DNA from 3 places in the Aerococcus vaginalis genome. Region 2 is predicted to be linked to each of the others. Evidence: riboswitches for the same ligand, from Rfam matches in the RefSeq annotation. Region 2 holds a riboswitch; each other region holds the start of a gene.

Region 1 (5,484 bases), on a different contig from region 2:
TGTAGGTAAATAGGGTAAACAGTCCAAGTACTAGGATGAGTAACCCGATACTAAATAAAAAATCCATGCGTGGGAGTAGCCTCCTTTCGGATAACAGATAAATGAGATAAAAACATCTCATTTACTAATAATTTATCAACAACGTCATTATAAAATCGTTTTCATGGCATGTCAACAATTATTATGCAAATAATAAAAATTTATCAGATGAGTTATAAAAACGTTGTCGTATCAACATTTAAAGGGGATACAAAATATTAAAAAAGCAGGTGTATCTGGCATACACCTGCTAATATTGAAGGATATTTAAGAATTAAATATTAAGCATGTAAGTTGCGAACGAACTGTGAGAGGTCACCAAGTGATTTTTCGAAGTCGAGACCGTCGCGCATCATGTTCGGGTTGTCGAGTGAATCTTCGATCATCTGAGGCAACGTCTTCACGGCGATTTCAGTAGCTTCCTTGAGTGACGCGCCGTTCACATGCGCACCGACTGCGATACTACCGAAGATATCACCGGTACCGTGGAAACTACCGCCGACGAGACGATCTTTGATGACGCCTTGTTCACCGGTTTCAGCGTCGTAGTAGAAAGCGCCCGTTTGATCGTTAGCGTCTTTACCACTACCCGTTAGGATGAGCGCGGTTTTTGACTTCTGGTTGATCTCTTCGATTAAGGATTCGACATGTTCGAGTCCTTCTTCCCCTTCAGTATAAGGAATATCATAGATGAAAGAAGCCTCCGTCTGGTTTGGCATGATCACATCGGCGGTTTCACAGAGCGTGCGCATCGCTTTAGCGTAAGCTTCGTCGAAGGCAGGATAGAATTCACCGTTATCAGCCATGACAGGATCGAGGTAGAATTTACCGTCATCTGTCAATAATTCTGGAATCGTTTCGTTCAAGTATTCGATCTGGTCGATACTACCGAGGTAGCCGACATAAGCAGCGTCGAACTTGAGATCTAAAGATTTCCAGTGTTCAACGATTTTTTTCATTTCTTCGTTTAAGTTCAAGAACGTGTAGTCCTCGAAGCCAGAAGTATGGGTGGAGAGTAGGGAGGTGGGTAATAACACACCGCTCAATTCCATACTACTGATAATCGGCATCGCAACCGTTGTTGAACATTTACCAAAGCATGAGATATCGTGGACAATTAGGACTTTTTTCATCGTTTAGTACTCCTTCTAAAATGATTAATACTTAACTAGTGTTCGTCGATCTGTCTTTGTTCCTCGCGCTTGATTTCTGAAAGGTAGCGGTAGACGCTCGGATCAGAAATGTTCAGCGTGCTGGCGACTTTCGGAATCGCACCTTTGATTTGGAAGATCCCTTTGCGTTTTAATTCGCGAATCAACGTCATTTTGTCGTTCTTCTTGAAGACACCGGAATGCGTCATATTCGCTTCGACATCGCGGACGGTACGGTGAATAATATCGGTGATATCGCTCGTGAGCACTTCAACCTCGTTTTCTTCACTCTTGCCGTCATAAGGTCTGAATTCACAGACGACGTTTTGGCTGCCTGGAATTAAATCGAGCAGGTTATTCACGAGGTCGCGCGCACGATAACGATCCGTGTTAATACACAGCATACCGAGCAGCTGGTTGTCTTCTTTGATGAAGAAGGTTGATCCGACCAGCTTGCGATCGTCATCGGTAACTACAGAATAATGCATGTCGTAGTCATTATCGAGATAGGCCTTATTTTCAATCTGTCTGAGACCGTAATTCGTCATGGGTGAGTTGACGGTTCGATGACTGATATGACCATTGATAATCTTATCAATATAGAAACCGTCCTTACCACCGTTGACATGAAGCACAATTTCATAGTGTTCACCAAGGATTTCCGCGAGAAAATCCATCAACATTCGATACGATGCGATGACTGGGTGCGATGACATCATGCCTCCTCCTTTCTGTACATGTAAACGCTATAATAACTTATTATCATCATTATAGATCGTTTTTCTCAAAAGTCAATCGTTTTGAGTAAAATTGTCAGAAAATTAATGAATTTAATGTACAAAAGTTAGGAAAAAGTGAGGCGTCGCACGGTTATTTTATTGTGAAATTAGTAGTCGCCGCGTTCAAATAAGAAACGTTCGTCGCTCGTCGCCATATTAAAGAATTGACGTTCGAACTCACAATTCTTGTAGAAGTTGTGTTTGATAACTTTGAGTTCGGCCTCGGATTTAGTTTCGCCAGCATCGTTTAGTACGCGCTGGAATAAATTTTTGACGTCCATGAAAGGCTCGTTGTAGAAGTCGACCCACCCCTTGAGAGAATTATCGTAGGTGAGGTTTTCGTTCTCTGCAATGAGGTCTGCTAGACGGAAGTAAACGTAAGGGCAGGCTGCCATCGTACTGAGTCCGAAGACAGGATCGGAATAGCGATAGGCGTTGTAGTACATATGCTTCACGTAATGATCGTCAGTCGGATACCATTCCTCATCGTCAATGACCGTTTGATAATCTACTTCAAGATAGTCGGCAAGAATCTGATGTGCACCGTTCGTTTCATTTAATACTGAGTCAACGAGGCGATAGAAATCACATTTCGTCTCAATATCCTCCACCTTCGTCATGAGTAGACCGTACAGGTTAGCAAATTCTTTGAGGTATTTACTGTCAGCACGTAGATAGCGATGGACAGCTTCCTTATCGAGATTACCGTTGATTACTCCTTGGATAAAATCTTCGTGATAGATCTTCTGAATCAATGGTTCGACACGATGATAGAGTTCGTCAGTTAACATCCAAACAAATCCTTTCTATATGACAGTGACGTGATCGCCATACAAAAAAGCGCACACCTATCATCCGAGCGTGCGCGCATATTGATATCTTGTATTTTAGGTAGACGCAATGCCTATGTCCACCTAAATACGGATACCACTTCCATCCGCCAGTATTACCCGTATCATGTATTAGGGGACAGGTTGTTAACCATCTCAGCACAAAAAGCGCCCCCAGTGGCTCATTTGTATGTATCCCCACTGTAGTTAACGCTTACTTGAATGTCAATTATGAACATTTGTGTATTTTGTTGTTGACAATAGAAATATTTTGTATATAATGACGTTAAAACTTGATTGTGACTAGTAATTACCTGATTGACAGTGACAGAGACAGCGCGGTTGGTGTGAGCGTTGGTCTAGGGTAGTGAATCCACACAATATCACGCGTACGAAATAAGTATCGCCGGTGTGTCCGTTATTGCACAGAGAGTTGCAGTCTATGACTGAATGTGGGTGGCACCGCGAACAGAGTCCCTTCGTCCCATTGAGGATGTTTGAGGGGCTCTTTTTTTGTCACTAAATGCTATAGATTTTGATGGAGGGATAGTCATGTTAGATATCAAGAAGATTCGTGAAGATTTCGACGCGATTGCCGAAAAATTGGAAACACGTGGGGTAGAGCGTGCCGAATTGGACAAGATTGTTGAACTCGATGAGAAACGCCGTGCGTTGATTGCTGAAACTGAACAGTTAAAGAAAGAACGTAATGAAGCATCACAACGTATCGGTCAGTTGAAACGTCAAGGTGAAGATGCAGAAGAAGCGGTAACTGCGACACGTGAACTCGGTGACAAGATCAGTGAACTCGACGAACAATTAAAAGCGGTACTCGCGGAGTACAACGATAAGATGGCGCGTATTCCAAACTTGCCACACCCAGATATTCCAATCGGCGAGGATGAAGATGCAAATGAAGAAATCCATCGTCACGGCGATCAGCCACAGTTCGACTTCGAACCAAAAGCGCACTACGAAATCGGTGAAGCACTCGGTATTCTAGACTTTGAAGCGGGTGCCAAGACATCCGGTTCTCGTTTCGTCTTCTACCGTGGCCTCGGTGCACGTTTGGAACGTGCGGTTTACAACTTCTTCCTCGACAACAACGCGGAAGCTGGTTTTATCGAACATATCCCACCATACTTAGTGAACGACAAGACGATGTACGGTACCGGTCAGTTCCCTAAATTCAAGGAAGATGTTTTCCAAATTGAACATGACGACCGCGACTTGACGTTGATTCCAACGGCTGAAGTGCCATTAACGAACTACTATGCTGACGAAATCATTCCAGGCGAAGAATTACCAATCTACTTCACCGCAATGTCTCCAAGTTTCCGTTCTGAAGCAGGATCTGCTGGTCGTGATACGCGTGGATTGATCCGTATGCACCAATTCCACAAAGTTGAAATGGTGAAATTCGCAAAACCAGAACAATCTTATGACGAACTCGAAAGCATGACCGAACAAGCCGAAAGCTTACTTGAAAAACTCGGTCTCGCTTACCGTCGTATCGTATTGAGTACTGGAGATATGGGCTTCTCTGCAGCGAAAACTTACGACTTGGAAGTATGGTTCCCAGAACAGAACACGTACCGTGAAATTTCTTCTTGCTCGAACTGTGAAGATTTCCAAGCGCGCCGTGCTCAGATCCGTTACCGTAACGCAGACGGCAAACCAGCTTACGCACACACATTGAATGGTTCTGGTTTGGCTGTCGGACGTACAGTCGCTGCTATCTTGGAAAACTACCAAACTGCTGAAGGTACTGTACGTATTCCAGAAGCACTGGTTGGCTACATGGGCGGAATCACTGAAATTACACCAGAAAACGCGGTGAAATAAGCCTTTTACTTGCATTTGCTTTGAAATTAGTTAAGATATGTATCACGAGACAAAATATTCTTACACATTAATGAGGAGTGAATGCGATGAGTAAAACCTTTGACACAGCCATTTTCGCCGGCGGATGTTTCTGGTGTATGGTACATCCTTTCGATGAACAACCAGGGATTGAATCCGTCATCTCTGGTTACACAGGTGGACACGTCGAAAATCCATCCTATGAAGAAGTGTGCGCCGGTAATACAGGACACACGGAAGCGGTTGAAATTACGTTCGATCCAGAAATTATCAGCTACGATGAACTCGTTGAGATTTACTGGCAGCAAACCGACCCGACCGATGCGATGGGACAATTCGCTGACCGCGGCGACTCCTATCGTCCGGTGATTTACTACAATAGTGAGGAACAGCAGACGATCGCTGAAGCTTCTAAAAAAGCATTAGCCGAAAGCGGTCGCTTCAAGGATCCGATTGTGACAGCGATCGAACCAGCTAGCACGTTCTATCCTGCTGAAGAACATCATCAGGACTACTACAAGAAGAACGCTCTCCATTACTCTCTATATTCAGAGGGTTCCGGACGCAATCGTTTCAAACGTGAACACTGGGCAGATGCTTAATACTTAAATAATCAATCAAAGAAAGCAGCGATGGTTTCGACCATTGCTGCTTTTTCGTCTACAATCGTGAAAGGTCATACCAAACTGCAACCGTTTACGCTATGATAGAGAGACAAAAAGGAAAAACACACTAAAGGGGAGTGTTCCAAATGATTCAAGATATGAAAAAAAGGCTCTGGGTCGTGCTCGGCTTATTGATTCCAATTACGATCCTTTCGCC
Region 2 (5,484 bases):
ACCGAGGAAGAAGAACGGCCAGTTTTCACGGGTCGCCATCATGTTGATGACCATCGCGTAACCGACTGCAACGATCATCCCACCACCGACGTTCAATCCACCAGTCAACCATTCTGGAATGGATTGGAGGGCGTTAGTGACGACGTCAGTTGGTACGGCCAATACCGCAAGTGCTGGCAAGGCGATACGCATTCCTTGCATGAACAGTCCGGTGTAAGTTGCGACAACGACCCCGCGTGCGGAACCTGATTCAGCGGATTTGTCGGCGTAGTGACCGAGACCCACTGTTAAGGTACGAACGAAGATCGTCAACAACTGTCCGGCAATCGCTAATGGAATCGCGAGCGCAATCCCTTCGCTGATGTCGGCACCTTTGATGGTTACCAAGATGGAAGAAACGACACCGGCTAAGGCGGTATCTGGTGATGCAGCAGCACCGATATTCATCCATCCTAAAACGATCAGCTGCATTTGCCCACCGAGGAGTAATCCTTCAACGGGGTGTCCAGTCACGATACCGATCAAGGTACAAGTGATGATCGGTTGGTGAAGCTGGAACTGGTCGAGGATACTTCCGAAACCGGCAAAGAGGGCAACAATGAAAACAAGTAAATAACTAATAGCTGTCATGAGTTTTCCCTTTCCCTATGATTTCATTTCGTCGAGTATCTTTTTGAAGTCGCGCGGTTTGTCGTTCGGCACGGGTTGTGCGTAGAATTCGACACCATACTCATTCATCATGGTGCGGAAATCTTCGACATCCTGAGCATCGACAGAGACCGTGTTCGTGAGCATTGTTTTCCCGTTCGAGTGCGCCATCGAACCGACGTTCACACGTTTCAGTTCCACGCCGGCTTTCAAGGCAGCGAGCACGTCTTGCGGGGTTTCGAACAACAGCAAGGCGCGGGTGGTTCCGAAACGAGGATCCTTGTCGATTTCTGCAAATTTGCTGATCGGGATCACGTTTGAATACATCCCAGCCGGTGCCGCCTGACTGATCAAGGCTTTACGCATCTTGTCGTGTGCGACACTGTCGGAAACCACGATGATACGGTTCGGATTAGTGGCTTTCGCCCACCCAGTAGCGACCTGACCGTGCAAGAGACGCGTATCGATACGTGCGAGGACGTATTCGATCTTCCCGTCGCCGAGAACCGTGCCTTCTGGGATCATCCCGTTTGAAGCTACGGCTTTCGCATCAGTCGCATGTTCATCCGTTTTTTCTTCTGAAGCTACTGGTGCGGTATCCTTCTGCAGTGCTTCTGGGCGGACTTTGACACCTTCAGCAGCTGGTTTCAGGATGTTTTCTGCGATCTCATGTGCCGATTCACTCGCAAAACGTTGACCGAGTGCTTCGACCAACATCGGGAGGTTTAACCCCGTCACCATTGCGAAATTGTCCGGATGTTCCTCGAATAGGAGGTTCGCCTGATTGAACGGTGAGCCACCCCACAAATCGATCAAAAACAAAATCTCTTGGGTATCGCCGCCAAGTTTGTCGATAGCTTCCAAGAGATGCGCCCGCAAGTCTTCCGGACCTTCGTCGGGCTGGAAGGTAACTGCCTCCAATTGTTCTTGCGCTCCGAAGATCATTTCACCCGACTGTTTGATGCCGGCTGCGAAATCCCCGTGACTAGCAAGAATAATGCCTACCATAATATTCCCTCCTTGTAATTTTTTTTGACGCTCACAGGCTTGGGTAGTCCTGTAGAACGACTACACATTCACTATAGCAGACCGAGTTTCATCAGGGTGAGACTATGAAAATGAGTAATACCATATTATAATGGAAACGGTTGTTTGAAGAAAGGGGACGATTAAAATTTTAAAATTAGGAACTATCGGCACGAGCTGGATCACGGAATCCTTCATTAATGCCGCACTCGAAACAGGCCACTATGAACTGACATGGGTCTACAGCCGTCATGCGGATCATGCCGAACCGCTTGCAGCTCTCGGTGAAAATGCTAAAGTGACGACGGACCGCGAAGCCTTTTACAATGTAGATGATATCGATGTGATTTACGTCGCTGGACCGAACGCCTTGCACTTTCAACAGGCAAAACAGGCGCTCGAACACGGCAAGTCCGTCATCGTCGAAAAACCGATCGTGCAGTCTGCTGAGGAACTCAAAGAATTAGAAGCTATCGCAGCGGATAAAGGGCTCATTGTGGTTGAAGCCGCACGCCACGTCTTCGAACCGAATTTCAAGACAGTTAGAGAATACATCCACAAACATCGCGCGGACTTATCCGGGGCGGAACTCCACTACGGACAGTACTCGTCCAAATTCGACAGCTACTTGAACGGAGACAATCCGAACGTCTTTACTAAAGAATTCGCGGGTGGTGCGTTGAACGACCTCGGTGTCTACCTCGTCTATGCAGCGATCGCCTGGTTTGGTGAACCGACCGACGCGCACTACTTCCCACAGAAATTGGCGAGTGGTGTCGACGGCTCGGGAATGATCGTTTTAGGCTACGGCGATTTCAGCGTCTACCTACACGTCTCAAAACAGTACAACGATGAACAGCCGAGCGAGATCTACTTTGGCAAGCACACGCTGTCGTTGGACGGTATTCAGATGATTTCACGTGCGGAGCTGTTGGACGATGAAGCGGATGCGATCAGTGTCGAACCTGTCGATCAGGCGGCGTTATCCTTTGAAGCAGAAGAATTCGCACACTACATCATGCACGAAGACGACTACAAGACCGCGCACTGCGAACATCACCAGTTGATGCAGGCGGTTGTTCGCGTGATGGATCAGTTGCGTCCGGCTGTGTTTGGTGAGTAGTCGCAGACATAAAAATTGAGGATATTAACCAAAAGTGCTAGACTTTCAGTGAAAGTGTAACGCTTTCGTCATATGTGAATATGCAAGGGGAGTTCGTTCGGCGAACTGAGAGTGGATAGGATCCTGACCCTCGAACCTGATTTGGGTGATACCAACGTAGGAATGCACAAAGGCGATAATGGCGCAGTGGGGCTTCCTGCTGCGCTTTTTTATATGCTTTTGGAAATATAGACGAAAGGAGGCGGTTCAATGCGCAAAGCTTACTATCCGATCATTAGTTTTCTCATCGTGATCATTATTTGGCAGGTGGCGGTGACCGTATTCGGGACACCGAGTTATATCCTGCCGAGTCCACTCGCCGTCATTCGCGTCTGGTTCAATGAAATGCCGACGCTCGTTCCACATATGCTCGTGACGTTAATGGAATCGGTGATCGGTTTAGTGCTCGCAGCGACCTTTGCGTTCGTGATCGCGTTGTTGATGGATTACTGGCAGTTAATTTACCGCTCGGTCTATACGATGTTAGTGATCTCTCAGACCCTACCGATGATGGTTATCGGGCCACTGCTCACGCTCTGGTTCGGCTTCGGGTGGACACCGAAGATCATCCTCGTGATTTTGATGAGTTTCTTCTCCATCGTCGTGAACTTCACGCAGGGACTCAAAAGTGTGCCTGACGAACAGATGACGTTGATGCGGACGATGGGGGCGAGTGAGCGTCAGATCTATCGACTGATCAAGATTCCGATGGCGATGGATAATTTCTTCGCCGGACTGCAGATTGCGGCGACCTATGCGGCGGGTGGTGCGATCATCGGGGAATGGTTGAACGCCAAATCTGGTCTCGGTTACTACATGATCCGCGCGAACAGCGGGTACCAGATCAGCCGTGTCTTTGCGGCAATCATCTGGGTGGTGATCCTGAGTCTCAGTCTCACCGGCGTCACGATCCTTTTGCGAAAAATGTACCACCATTATTTATACAGACGAAACAGCACGAAAGGATGATATTCATGCATTTCTGGCAAAAAGCGAAGCGCCTCATGTTGGTACTCGGGGCGATGATCCTACTCGTTGCCTGTGGAAATCAACAGGCGGGCGATACGGAGAGTGCGCAATCCGACAACAATGATGCAGCAGAGGAAATCACCGTGATTTTGGATTACGTGCCGAATACGAACCACACGGGCCTCTACGTAGCGATGGACAAAGGCTATTTTGATGACGTAGGCATTAAGGTGAACGTGATCGAGCCGGGCGATGGTCAGACGAGTACCGGGATTGTCGGTGCGGGCCGTGCGCAATTCGGCTACAGTATCCAGGAAGATGTGACGTATGCCCACCAAGGCGATGATCAGATTCCAGTCACTGCACTCGCAGCGATTATCGAACACAACACGTCTGGTTTCTACTCCTTAGCGAGCGAAAACATCACCTCACCGAAAGACTTCGAAGGTAAAGTTTACGGTGGTTGGCAGGCGCCGACTGAGGAAGCGATTATCAGAGCTGTGATGACAGAAGCAGGTGCCAACTTCGACAAGCTCACCATGGTCGGCGATACCGGTAACGGCGCTGAAGATCTCGGTCAGGACATCGACATTAAATGGTTCTTCCAAGGTTGGGATGGCGTCTTTGCGGAACAGCAGGGGATTGACTTAAACGCCATTATGGTGCGTGAGTTGAACGAAAACTTGGACTACTACACACCGTTGATTATCGGTAATGACGCATTTGTTCAGGATAACCCCAAACTCACCAAGAACTTTATCCAAGCCTTAAAACACGGGTACCAAGACGCGATAGCTAATCCTGAAGAAGCGACTGATATCTTGATCAATTACACGGAAGGGATGGAAAGAGACGACCTCCTCGCTTCGCAGGAATACTTGAGCAATGTCTATGCGTCCGATCCTGAACAGTGGGGGCACATGGAAGCTGACAGATGGGATAACTACACCAAGTTTATGCTGGAACATGATTTGATCGACCGCGACATCCCATCTGATGAAATGTTTACTAACGAATACGTTGATTAATTAAAGGAGCGAATGTGATGAGCATTCAAATTGAGCATCTGACGCTCGGATTCGATGAATTGCGCGTGTTGGACGACGTTACGCTGACGGTCGAAGCCGGTGAATTCGTCTCTTTGATTGCGCCGAGTGGGGCGGGAAAATCGACCTTGATCAAGGCGCTGTCCGGTATTTTGACACCGGATCAGGGCAAGATTACGGTCGACGGTCAGGCGAACGACGGCCTTTCCACAGCGTTCAGCTACATGCCACAGGATCATCTGTTGTTGCCGTGGCTGACGTTGCGTGAAAATGCAGTGCTCTGGCATCGGATCAATAAGCAACCGATCGACGAACAACAACTCGAGGAGCGCCTCAAGGTATTTGGCCTCTGGGATTATCGCGACTTTATCCCGGAAGAATTATCCGGTGGGTTACGACAGCGCGCCGCTCTGCTTCGAAGCGTCAATAATCCCGCCAAGTATCTCCTGCTCGACGAACCGTTCGGCGCTCTGGACTCGATGACGCGCACGATCATGCAGGACTGGTTTCTTCATTTGTCATCGGATATTAAGCGGACGACCCTGCTCGTCACGCACGATATCGAGGAAGCCATCTATCTCAGCTCCAAAGTCATCGTGCTCTCGAAGCGACCGATGCACGTAAAGGAAATCT
Region 3 (5,484 bases), on a different contig from region 2:
TAAGCCTGGTAAATCGACCGCTAATCGTTCCATCACGTATTACCTCCTCTAATTCCTACGCTGAATAGGCGGTTTCGCCCGCAAACATCGTACGCTTCGTCACGGCTTTGACGGTTTCGCCGAGATGCGGCGTGTTTGATGCTTTGGATTCGAGTGTGTCTTCACTAATTGTCCATTCTCCATCGAGGTCGAAGAATGCGAGATCTGCTGCATAGCCTGGCGCAATCTGGCCGATTTTCCCGAGCTTAAAGGCTTCGGCCGGCGCTTCAGTCATACGTTCGATGATGGTTTCAAGTGGCACTAATCCCGGTTCAAACAAGTAAGTGTAGAGAAGTGAGAACGCGAAGTCGCTACCGATAATACCGAACGCGCTCGCCGCCATCGAATCAGTCTTATCCGCTTTGGTGTGCGGTGCGTGGTCGGTCGCCACCATATCGATCGTTCCGTCAATCAAACCGTCGATCATCGCTAAACGATCATCTTCACTGCGCAGTGGCGGATTCATCTTCATCATCGGATCATCGCTCATAATATCATCTGTCGATAAAATCAAATGATGCGGTGTCACTTCACATGTCACCGGTACACCGTGCGCTTTGGCATAACGCACGAGTTCAACCGATGTGCGGGTAGAAACGTGGCAAGCGTGATAACGGCAAGCCGTCGCTTTTGATAAGACGAGGTCGCGCGCTAACTGTGCGGTTTCGCTCTCCGGCAACTGACCGACTAAACCGAGCGCATCAGCTTTCTCACCAGCTGTCATCACACCGCCTCGACTCAAGGAATCGTCCTGTACGTGTGCGGCTAAAACCATATCGAGCTGACTGATCGCCTGCATCGCTTCGTACATCGTACCTGCCGTTTGCACCCCGGCACCATCATTACTGAAGGCGAAAGCGCCAGCCGCTTTGAGCGCCTCAAAATCAACGAGGTCTTCGCTCTTTAGGCCGTGCGTCAACATCGCATACTGCAAAATACGCAACTTTTCCGCCTTCTCATTCGTTTCAACCATCGCTTCGACGTGTTCCGGCGTATCCGGTACGGGTGTCGTGTTCGGCATTGCCCCAACTGTAGTATAGCCGCCATGTACCGCTGCGGCCGCTCCGGTTTTGACCGTTTCCTTGTCGGTTTGACCAGGTTCGCGATAATGCACATGCACATCGATCAGCCCCGGTGTCACCAAGAGACCCGTCGCATCGATCACGCGATCACATGGAATCACGCCATTCAACGTTTCACCGACCGCTAAAATTTTGGTATCTTCAACGACAATATCTAATTTCTGAATGCGGTGATCGTAATAGACGTCACCGTGTGTAATCAACGTGCGCATAGTCGCTCCTTTTCTCTAATAAATTGTTTGATTAGTCATGCATCACAGCTTCGAGCATCGCCATACGCATGAATACGCCGTTGTGCATCTGTTGCACGTAGCGTGATTTCGGTGCTTGAACGAGGGAAGACGCGAATTCCACATCGCGGTTGATTGGGCCTGGGTGGCAAATAATTGCGCTATCTTTCATGCGTGCGTAACGCGCTTCGTTAATGCCGTATTTTTCGTGATATTCTTCCTTACTGAAGGAGCGTTCACTGTCTGAATTCGCATCGTGACGTTCGTGTTGTACGCGAAGCAACATCATGACATCGACTTTTTCAGTAATATCATCCATCGCAACGTATGGCCCGTACTGGCTGTAGCTGTCTTCGTACCAGTAATCCGGACCAGAGAAGTACACTTCCGCACCCAACTGCGTCAATAACTGCGCATTACTGCGAGCGACACGAGAGTGTTTCAAGTCACCAACGATCGCGACTTTCAATCCGTCAAAGTGGTTAAATTCTTCGTAAATCGTCATCAAGTCCAACAAACATTGACTTGGGTGCTGACCACTGCCGTCACCACCGTTGATCAAGTGAATGTTTAAGTCAGACGCTTCCTGTAATTCCAATAATGGTCGGTAGTAGTCCACTTCACCGTGACGAACGACCAACGTATCAACGCCCAACGCATCCAACGTGAGGAATGTATCCGATAGCGTTTCACCCTTCTTCAATGAGCTGTGTTCCGGACTCATTTCAATCACATTCATCCCTAAACGACCTTCAGCCACTGCGAAACTCGTGTGCGTACGCGTCGAATCTTCAAAGAACATATTTGTCGCAAAACGTGCGCGTTCCTCCAAATCGGCCTTCTGACCGCGCTTGAACGCTTGTCCCGACTTGATCAAGTCTAAAACCTGTTCGTTTGGTAACTCCTTAACAGTAACGATATTACGCAATGCAAATGCTGAACTCTCCATAAAAACCTCCTATAACAAACAAAAAAACCTGAACACGAATGTCCAGGTTTATCAGACCGAAAATTTGCTGCAGTCATTCCTCTGTTTGTATAGACGGGTAGACTGAATGTATACACTACCCTCAGAGTTCAAACGTGATTCGCAAACTTTTCGTGCCTCTCTGGACAGAATTAAAATTTGCCTGATTCGAATTTCTGTTGGTATTGTATGTTTTTGAAAAAAAGATGTCAAATGTAAATTTAGTATTTTTTCTTATTCAACCCCCTTGAGTTGACACTTCACAAATTTGCGTTATTATAGACACGAAAGATGATTCCCTTTTCATATCACTAGGGGCGCTGTGAAGCTGAGATGTACCCTTTGAACTTGATCTAGATTGTGCTAGCGAAAGGAAGTGACGAAAGATAACACCAATTCTTTTCGTTGCTTCTGCGCTAGACGCGGAAGCATTTTTTATTGGTTTATTTTTAGGAGGTATTATCATGGGAAATTCACGTATTCGTGAACTGACGGAGATTGCGTTAACCGGTGTGTTGGCATTCTTATTATCATTCATCAAACTCAAATTATCACCGAGCCTTAGCGCAAGTTTGGCGGTTATTCCGCTCTGGTTGTTTGCGCTTCGTCGTGGCTGGGGCAACGGTGCAGTAGCCGGGCTATTGTACGGGTTACTCCGCATTATCACCGGAACAGCCAGCTACTTAACAATCTTCCAGGTCGTGATTGAATACCCATTCGCATACTTACTCGCTGGGATCGCAGGGTTCTGGGCATCACGTGCACAGAACTTCGCAGCAACCGGCAATCGTATGCAGTTGGGAATCACTGCCGGCATCGCGACATTCGCTGCAGCAGCGGCTGAATACTTTATCCACTTCCTCGCCGGCTGGGTCTTCTGGGCCAGTTTCGCACCAGAAGGCATGAGCGCTTGGCTCTACTCACTCGTCACTAACGGTGCGAGCGGGATTGCGACGTGGTTCATCGGTTTCATTGCTATTTTCTTAATCTTATTAGCTGCCCCTCGCCTTATCACTGATAAAAAATAATCGCCTTTAACTTTTCACATTTCCTTTTTGACAGGCGAAGGCAGATGAAAAGCGTTCCTTGAGCATCGTGCTTTGGGAACGCTTTTTGTGTGCTTTTGTAGGATTACTCACCTTTGCAAACAATAAAACACAAGGTATACTAGTTGTCAGTAATATCACATATTGAAAGAGAGGCTCACTATGGACTATCTATTGCACAACGAACATTTAACCATTAATGCATCAACGAACGCAGCTCAGCTTCAGAGTTTGCGCCGTAACGATGCCAATTTTGAATATATTTTCCAAGGATTCCCAGATTTCTGGGGCTGGCAGACACCAACGTTATTCCCACACTGTGGCCGTTTGGAAGATGACTACATGGAAATCGACGGTACGCGCTACGACTCCAAACAGCACGGTTTCGCACGCCACAGTCTCTTTGAAGCGGAAGAAGTGACGGATGACGCGATCACTTTCTTACTGACAGAAAATGACGAAACACTCAAAATCTTCCCGTACCACTTCGAACTCCGTATCGGTTACCAGTTGGACGGCGATAAACTGCGCGTGAAATACAGCGTGAAGAACACGAATGATGGGGACATGCACTTCTCCATCGGTGCCCACCCTGCCTTCAACGTCCCGCTCGCGCCAGGTGAAACATTTAATGACTACCAATTAACCTTCAGTGCACACGATGAGGTGACTGAATACGGCATCGGCGAAGGGAACTTCATCCACGACACGACAGGGAAACAGGTTAACTTGGAAGACGGCATGTTGACGCGCGAACAGTTCAAGGACGGTCTACAATTATTCGAACTCGGCGACAAAGCTGTCAAAGTCGGCTTGGAAAACAGCGACCGCACGCACGGCATCAAACTCGACACGAACGGCTTCCCATACGTCGGCATCTGGAGTCCGTACCCAACCGACGCCACCTTCGTCTGCATCGAGCCATGGTTCGGCCTCCCAGACATCGCGAACGGTAACCACGACTTCGCACAAAAAGCCGGCAACCAAACCTTAGCTGCCGGTGAAACATTCGATGCTGAATATATTCTCGAACCTTTTTAATCTGAATCATATCTAAAATGAATGAAACGTTTCCCACTAGCGGAGGCGTTTTTTTGTATGAGTCAAATAATTATTCAATGATATAAAAAACCTCGCTATAAGAGCGAGGCTTAGGCATGGATAAGACTTCGTCGCTTATCAAGACCAACGAACAGATTAAGGGCTCTGTCTGCCAATACAATGTACCTACTCACTGTATTTTTATTATTCTAGTATACATCATATTATTGATCATAACAGTTACTTAACATAAAAAAGCACTGACCTTCAATCAGTCAGCGCTCGAAATATGAATATGATCGATTGTCTATCACTTGTTTCTGTGTTTCTCCCAATGGTATTGAATATATCTATAGAAATAAATTCCATAAAGTATAATAGGAATTAACTGCAAAGATATCCATTCCACAAAAGATATTCCAACTAGTTTAGTCATCACGGCACAGCCAATCAATACCACATGAGATATCACCAAAATCCACATTGATTGACTGTCATTTTGATATTTTCTATGATGTTCCCAATGGTATTGGAGATATCTGTAAAGATAAATTTCATAAGTTATATAAATAATTAGCTGAGAAGATACCCATTCCCGAAAAGATATACCAGCAAGTCTAACCATCACCGCACAGCCAATTAATACCATAAGAGACAGCATCATAACCCATGGGCGATATATTTTTTCAATCATCTTTGTAGTCACCCCAAAATTAATAACTACGTTTTTATTTCCGCTTACATATCAATCGTAACAAGCACACGTCTTTCATTCAAATGTGATATCAACACAAAAAAACACCCGCCGAATCATCAGCGGGTGCTTGAAAATATTATGAGTTTGGCTCTATTAGAAAGGAATTAGCCGACAATTTTCTTCGCGAAGTCGTAGAATGCGTGAGCAGCATTGTTCAAGTATTCTACAGAACCTTCGTTAACGGTACCGTCTTCGTTCAATGCGTTAGAAGAGTTAACGTACAATTCTGGTTGTTGCATTGGTTGCATGTTCAAGAATACCAATGCTTGACGAACAGCGTGGTTAGCAGCCATACCACCCATAGCACCTGATGATTGGGAAA

What was found. Region 2 has a riboswitch for thiamine pyrophosphate ahead of ACWOEX_RS02945 (ABC transporter permease). Riboswitches for the same ligand answer to the same signal wherever they lie in the genome.
Region 1: it holds a riboswitch for thiamine pyrophosphate, as region 2 does, so the genes downstream of both, tenA (thiaminase II) here and ACWOEX_RS02945 (ABC transporter permease) in region 2, are expected to answer to the same signal.
Region 3: it holds a riboswitch for thiamine pyrophosphate, as region 2 does, so the genes downstream of both, thiT (energy-coupled thiamine transporter ThiT) here and ACWOEX_RS02945 (ABC transporter permease) in region 2, are expected to answer to the same signal.

The regions. Positions count from the first base shown of each region.
Region 1 is NZ_JBSMYC010000003.1:212,518-218,001, reverse strand. It holds gene ACWOEX_RS05060 (PTS sugar transporter subunit IIC) at 1-67, opposite strand, end outside; gene ACWOEX_RS05055 (pyridoxamine kinase) at 321-1,172, opposite strand; gene ACWOEX_RS05050 (helix-turn-helix transcriptional regulator) at 1,208-1,909, opposite strand; gene tenA (thiaminase II) at 2,077-2,760, opposite strand; TPP riboswitch at 2,885-2,985, opposite strand; gene serS (serine--tRNA ligase) at 3,352-4,644, shown strand; gene msrA (peptide-methionine (S)-S-oxide reductase MsrA) at 4,731-5,264, shown strand; gene ACWOEX_RS05030 (heavy metal translocating P-type ATPase) at 5,414-5,484, shown strand, end outside.
Region 2 is NZ_JBSMYC010000002.1:147,984-153,467, forward strand. It holds gene ACWOEX_RS02930 (PTS mannose/fructose/sorbose transporter subunit IIC) at 1-630, opposite strand, end outside; gene ACWOEX_RS02935 (PTS sugar transporter subunit IIB) at 646-1,656, opposite strand; gene ACWOEX_RS02940 (Gfo/Idh/MocA family protein) at 1,841-2,797, shown strand; TPP riboswitch at 2,873-2,977, shown strand; gene ACWOEX_RS02945 (ABC transporter permease) at 3,047-3,805, shown strand; gene ACWOEX_RS02950 (ABC transporter substrate-binding protein) at 3,811-4,833, shown strand; gene ACWOEX_RS02955 (ABC transporter ATP-binding protein) at 4,851-5,484, shown strand, end outside.
Region 3 is NZ_JBSMYC010000003.1:174,871-180,354, forward strand. It holds gene ACWOEX_RS04855 (dihydroorotate dehydrogenase) at 1-33, opposite strand, end outside; gene ACWOEX_RS04860 (dihydroorotase) at 56-1,333, opposite strand; gene ACWOEX_RS04865 (aspartate carbamoyltransferase catalytic subunit) at 1,365-2,300, opposite strand; TPP riboswitch at 2,622-2,710, shown strand; gene thiT (energy-coupled thiamine transporter ThiT) at 2,783-3,346, shown strand; gene ACWOEX_RS04875 (aldose 1-epimerase family protein) at 3,527-4,405, shown strand; gene ACWOEX_RS04880 (hypothetical protein) at 4,716-5,099, opposite strand; gene ACWOEX_RS04885 (NADPH-dependent FMN reductase) at 5,267-5,484, opposite strand, start outside.